Regions from separate parts of the Exiguobacterium sp. BMC-KP genome, predicted to be linked through region 1. Evidence: a T-box and tRNA genes for the amino acid it is inferred to sense, from the RefSeq annotation. Region 1 holds a T-box; the other holds one or more tRNA genes.
What was found. The T-box of region 1 lies ahead of glyQ (glycine--tRNA ligase subunit alpha). A T-box ahead of a tRNA ligase gene usually reads a tRNA of that ligase, here a tRNA-Gly.
Positions count from the first base shown of each region.

Region 2: it has a tRNA-Gly gene. The T-box ahead of glyQ (glycine--tRNA ligase subunit alpha) is inferred to sense a tRNA for this amino acid. The anticodon was not compared.

Region 1 covers NZ_LGIW01000015.1:169,045-172,465, reverse strand. Annotated here, with positions in the region: gene glyS (glycine--tRNA ligase subunit beta) at 1-757, opposite strand, end outside; gene glyQ (glycine--tRNA ligase subunit alpha) at 750-1,640, opposite strand; T-box leader at 1,710-1,882, opposite strand; gene recO (DNA repair protein RecO) at 1,929-2,678, opposite strand; gene era (GTPase Era) at 2,682-3,421, opposite strand, start outside.
Region 2 covers NZ_LGIW01000013.1:87,032-90,452, forward strand. Annotated here, with positions in the region: gene ADM98_RS03270 (alpha/beta fold hydrolase) at 1-602, shown strand, start outside; gene ADM98_RS03275 (hypothetical protein) at 676-1,095, opposite strand; gene ADM98_RS03280 (imm11 family protein) at 1,092-1,637, opposite strand; tRNA gene ADM98_RS03285 (tRNA-Gly) at 1,807-1,880, shown strand; gene ADM98_RS03290 (MBL fold metallo-hydrolase) at 2,033-2,842, shown strand; gene argF (ornithine carbamoyltransferase) at 2,898-3,421, opposite strand, start outside.

The DNA.
Region 1 (3,421 bases):
GATACTCGACAAGGTTCGTGACTTCTTCAAGTAATGTAGCATCGATTGGTACTTCGAATTGTTCACGTGCCGCGAGTGCTTTAATTTGTTCTTCAATTAACTGGCGACGTTCTTCGTAACTAACAATGACGTGTTCGCCAGCAAGTGCTTCGACATAGGCATTTGGACGCAAGATCGTGATATCTTGTCCGAGGAAACGATGTCCACGTGACGTCCGACCTGTTTCGACAGATGCAACTTCAAACGGGATGACTTGATCATCAAGCAAAGCGATCAACCAACGAATCGGACGCATATAACGCAATGATTGTGTACTCCAACGCATGTTTTTCGGGAATGTCATTGCTTCAACGACTTGTTTTAAGCCAGGAAGCAGATCTGCTGTCGCTTGTCCGACTTCCTTACGCGTCGCATATAGGTACTCGACTCCTTTTTCTTCACCAAGGAAGAGATCATCCGTCGTTAATCCTTTACCGCGCGCAAATCCTTCTGCTGCTTTCGTCCAGTTCCCTGCTTCGTCCATCGCGATGCGTTTTGCTGGTCCTTTTAATGTTTCTTCGAGGTCACTCTGACGCGCTGCGAGACCCTTGACGTAAACTGCTAGACGGCGTGGCGTCGAGAATGATTCGACGCTTGCAAACTCAATCCGTGCTTCTTCGAGGAAACGCGTCACGCGCTCCTTAAGTTGTGTTTCCGATTGAAGGACGAATCGAGCCGGCATCTCTTCTAAACCGATTTCAAGTAATAATTCATGCATGTGACTCACCTGCTTTCGACTTGATCAATGGGAAGCCAAGACGTTCCCGTTCTTCGATGAAACTTTGCGCACAACGGCGCGACATGTTCCGAACACGATGAATGAATCCTGTTCGTTCCGTGACAGAGATCGCTCCTTTTGCATCGAGGAGGTTAAAGGTATGTGAACACTTCAAGATGTAATCATATGCCGGGAAAACGAGGTTCTCATCCAAAGCACGATTTGCTTCTTTTTCGTATTGATCGAACAACGTAAAGAGCAATGCGACATCTGATGTTTCAAACGTATACTTCGAGTGTTCAAATTCTGGTTGATAGAAGATGTCACCGTATTTGAAGCCATCTGTCCAAACGAGATCAAACACGCTTTCGACATCTTGAATGTACGAAGCGAGACGCTCGATTCCGTAAGTGATTTCTACTGCGATCGGATTACACTCGATTCCTCCGACTTGTTGGAAGTACGTGAACTGCGTGATTTCCATTCCGTTCAGCCATACTTCCCAACCGAGACCAGCAGCACCAAACGTCGGGTTCTCCCAGTTATCTTCTACGAAACGAATATCGTGTTCGAGTGGGTTGATGCCGAGTAATTCGAGACTTTGTAAGTATAATTCCTGAATGTTATCAGGCGATGGTTTCATGATGACTTGGAACTGATGGTGTTGGTATAGACGGTTTGGATTTTCTCCGTAACGACCATCTGCTGGACGACGTGATGGTTCTGTATAACAGACGTTCCATGGTTCTGGTCCGAGACTCCGTAAGAACGTCATCGGATTCATCGTACCGGCTCCTTTTTCTACGTCGTATGCTTGCATCGTCAAGCAGCCTTGTTCTGCCCAAAATTTTTGTAATGTCAAGATCATGTCTTGTACTGTCATCTTCACGACTTTCACCTCCGAAATGATTAGGGAACGCAAAAAACGCCCCTATGTACAACAATCGTTGCACATAGGGACGAGACAAGCCCGCGGTTCCACCCTACTTGCATGCATCGCATGCCACTCTTTTTGACAAAGAACACTCCGAAACGCCGTTCGCGCCCCTCTCACTTCCAGCTCACACCACCCTGGAATCGCTTAATTGAGAAAAAGACGGTACTCCTTTTCGTCATCGTGTTCATTTAGTTGCTTCTTCCGCATTCATTCTACCGAACCCGCTTGTTGCTGTCAATCGTTGCCGAAATCAATCAACTGGTCGAGAACGCGTTTTGACCGCAGACGCAACCCGCTGTAGCGTTCCATATAAGCATCCATGATTTGACGCAACAAACGCTTCGTTTCCGGCTTTACCGTCACGGTACCGATCCGTGAAAAATCGTAAACGGAAAATACGTACAACATCTTCGCGACCGCTTCCGTCATGAAGACAGCATGTTCATCCTCGTGGCGATGACGACGACATAACAGACCTCCATGGTGCAGCGAAAAAGCAAATGGTGCTTCTGTACTTCCGCAAATCGTACATCCATTCAAGTGCGGTGCAATCCCTAAGTGGCGCAATAGACGTAACTCGATGATGAAGGAGACAACGTCTGGATCGAGTCCGTCATCCATCGCCTCAAGTCCTTCAACGAATAAATCATACAGCGCCGGTTGTGGCACCCGTTCATCAAGCGCCTTATCCGCAAGCTCAAGCAAATACATCGCATATGCCATCAAGACAACATCTTGCCGGATATGCGCATGGCTCGTGATGACATCTGCCGATTTCAACTGACCGAGACCACGTGACCGTGGATAGATATAGACGGCTCGGACGAAAGGTTGGCTCGCCGCGTTAAAACGACTCCCAGGTTTCTTCGCTCCTCGCGCCATGACGGCGAGCTTGCCGAATTCACGTGTCAGTAGCGTGACGATCTTATTCGATTCACCATATACGACCGTTCGTAATACAAGCCCTTCCGCCTTATCAATCATCGCTTAATACTCGTCATCGCGGAAGCCAAGTTCACGCAATTGACCTGCCTTGTTCCGCCAATCCTTTTGGACTTTGACCCACAAGTTCAAGTAGACTTTCGTCCCGAGTAACATCTCGATGTCCGTTCGTGCTTCAGAACCGATTTCTTTTAGAAGTGCGCCACGCTTTCCGATGATGATTCCTTTTTGAGAATCCCGCTCAATTAAGATCGTCGCATGAACATCAACCATGTTCCCGTTCTCGCGCGTCTTGATTTGATCAATCGCAACTGCAATCGAGTGTGGTACTTCGTCGCGTGTCTTTTGCAAGACTTTCTCGCGGATCATTTCCGAGATGATGAAGCGTTCCGGGTGATCGGTGACTTGATCCGCAGGATAATACATCGGTCCTTCTGGTAGAATCTTCGCGATTTCTTCAAGCAATGGTTCAACATTATTGCCTTGAAGCGCAGAGATCGGAACGACTGCCGCAAACTCGAGTTCATTTTTGTATGACTCGATGATTGGCGGAATATCATTCGGATGAATCAAGTCGACCTTATTCATGACGAGAATGATTGGTGTATCGAGTTCCTTCAATTTTTCAATGATGAAGTCGTCACCTTTTCCTTTTGGTTCCGTCACGTTGACCATGAATAAAATCGCATCGACTTCACGCAAAGCGTTCGTCGCGACCTTCATCATGAAATCGCCGAGTTTATGTTTTGGTTTGTGAATCCCTGGTGTATCGATGAAGATCGTTT
Region 2 (3,421 bases), on a different contig from region 1:
CTCGCCGGATTGGTCAAACACTCGGTCATTCGGTCGCGGGTGTCATCGCTAGCGGTCCTCCGACTAGTACTGGGTTACTCGGTAATATCAGTGAAAAGCTCGTCGAGCGTCAGATCAACCAGATGTCAGCGACCCACCCAGCTGAGCGATTTGGACAACTCGTTTTCGGACGCTATAATTTACGTTTCTTCCCGGCACTTTCTAAAAATGCCTGGTTATCTTCGGATCCGCAATCCGTCATGCGTTATGATGCTGATCCGTTGTCCGGTCAAACGGTTACACTCGGCTTCTTCTATGAGCTACTGCAAGCAACGAAACTCGTCAATGCGCTTGCCTCCATCTATCAACACCCACGTCATTTACCTCTTCTGCTGATTGCAGGTGGCGATGACGCGGTGGCGTTTGACGGCAAAGGGATTCATCACTTGTTTGACATGTATAACCGTGTCCGCGTTGATGCTGTACAGCTGACGATTTATCGTGGATTGCGTCACGAGCTCTTCCATGAGTTCGAACGAATTCGTGTTTTTGCCGATATCGCGAGCTGGTTGAATAAACAAGTCAATCCAGCAACCGCGCGATCGTCTTCCCGTTCTTCTTAAGACCTAACGACCGATACAAAAAAGGCAGTGGATCCTAACGATCCGCCGCCTTTTTCCATCTCTATTATTTACCTCATTGAATCCAAGTCAATGAAGAAATCATTGCTTCGATTTCCTCGATCTCAAGCGTCTCGCGTTCTGCAGAGTACGTCAACAGAACTAACCGTTCCCCGTCCGAGTAAGCATAGATCCGTAAGAAGATATCTTCTTCTTTTCCATCTACTGCGAGCAACGCTTCTTTTGTTGAATTGCGACGAACTTCAAGTGCTCCCGTCAGTTCAATTCCGAACTCTTCAACCAACAGGTTGATTTCTTGTTCTGCTGCTTCATACGGTGTCAGCTCTTCAGAATCTGATTCATAAATGGATAACTGTAGCGTACCCATTGCATTTTCATCCGTCGAATAAAAACTGACGTACGTTTCTTCTTCTTGATATTCAAATACCTTTGGATATTCTAACGTGATCCAATGATCGACTGTGTACTGTTTCATTTAAATTCCTCCATTCGTTGTATCTTTTCAAAGTGGATACCCGTCACAGCCATACACTCGAATTGTCGAGCGAGCTGAGCAGAGACGAACATGCGCTGTGTGCGTTCATCTCGCATCAGGTGGTGCGGACATATCGAATCGTTGATCCGTCGCTCTGTCAAAAAATAGACACGTCGTCTCGGGATCGGACGGAAGACATCCGTCGTATGTAGATATTCGATTCGACTGACAGATAAGAGATTGAGAAGATAGTACGGAACCACTCCGTCTTTCGTCTCAAGATGTACCTTGAGACACTGTACAGAAAAAGGCGCGTATGCTTCAATGACACGTTGCATACGTTCCGAGACGAGCGGCAGATCGAATGTGTTTGGAAGGACATCCGGTAACAAATCCGCATCTTGATTGATGGAAAAAGCAAGTACACCTACGTTATGGAACCACTCTCCTATCAATAAGCGATGACGATCGAATTGATGGTGGCAAATCGCCTTCCATCCTTTTCCCATCGTCTGTTCGCTCCAAACTCGAACTTCATTCACCAGACACTCTCTCCTCTACCCAACATTACCCATATTACAAATCAAGATTACCAGTGGAAACGATTAACTAGTATTATTGTACACTGAAATTTAAAAGAAATTGCTTTTTTTCATAAAAGTTATGGAAATGACCTCTTTGCTATGCTACTATATTTCATGTAGCCAATACGCGGGTGTAGTTTAATGGTAAAACCTCAGCCTTCCAAGCTGATGACGAGAGTTCGATTCTCTTCACCCGCTCCAATTATGACATAACATAGGTCTAGGACCATTTCCCTCTAGAGGGCAGGCGACTCGCGACGTGCGAGTCGTCTTTTTTATTTGTTCTGCTGATGATTCCAGCGAATTTATGGGTATACAACGATATAGATAGAGATTCGTAAAGGAGGATTCGTATGATTCAGATGAAAATGCCCGGCGTAACGATTTATCAAAGTACACTCATGAAAACGACATCAACATTGATCGAGACGCCTGATTGTCTGATCGTCGTCGACCCTGGCTGGTTACCCGATGAGATTGCAACGATTCGTCGAGACGTCGAAATTGTGCGTCGTGAACGACCATTATACATCGTCTATACGCATGCTCATTTTGATCATATTTTAGGTGCCTATGCCTTTACGGATGCCATCGTCATCGCTTCTAAACCGTTCATCGATGTCGACCGACAGGAAGCACTCCAAGCCGTTCAAGACTTCAACGATGAATTTTACATCGACTCTCCCGTTCTCTTTCCAGACGTGACGCATGTCATCCATGAATCGGAGACGACGTTGACAATCGGTCAAACGAAACTGATTTTCTTCTTGACGCCCGGTCATGAAGCGACCCATCTTTCCTTCATCGTCATGCCACTCCACTTATTAGTCTGTGGTGATTACGCTTCCGACGTTGAAATCCCCTTGATTGAACATGATTCCGCTGAGTATTTGACGACGCTCGAGTTACTCGAATCGTTCATTTACGAATATGAAGTCAAACTGTTGATCCCCGGACACGGTCATATTTGTGACGTCCGAACGGAGATGATTGAACGACTTCATCAAAGCTATGATTATATTCTTGCACTCCGTGCCGGAAAAGAATCCGACTGGGCTCCTTCTTGGCAAACAACCTCTTTCATGAAACGCCTGCACGAAAAAAATAAGCGACAAGTCAAACGAGAACAGGAAGAACGATTAGCCCGACGCCATTATGATTAACTTCTCTCAAACGAAAAGACTCGGTCGCTAAATATAGACGACCGAGTCTTTGTGATTATCCAAGTAATGTGACGAGTAACGCTTTTTGTGCATGAAGACGATTCTCAGCCTGATCAAAGATGACAGACTGTTTGCCATCGATGACATCTGCCGTGACTTCTTCTCCCCGATGTGCGGGCAGGCAATGCAGGAAGATAGCTGCGTCATTTGCTTGATCCATGATCTGTGCGTTGACCTGATATCCTTCAAATGCTTGAAGACGCATCGTCGCCTCTTCTTCTTGTCCCATGCTCGCGAAGACATCCGTATACACGATGTCAGCACCACTCGCTGCTTCTTCAGGACTCGTTAAGACGACAATGTTCCCTCCTGTCTCCTTTGCGATGACCTGTGCCTCATGAACGACTTGTGGATCGGGAGCATAGGCCGCCGGTGTACAGATCCGGATTTCCATACCACTGAGTGCTCCACCAATCATCAATGAATGCGCCATGTTATTCCCATCTCCGATATACGTCAAAACCTGTCCAGCCCGTGTTCCAAACGTTTCTTCAATCGTTAGCAAATCAGCGAGCACTT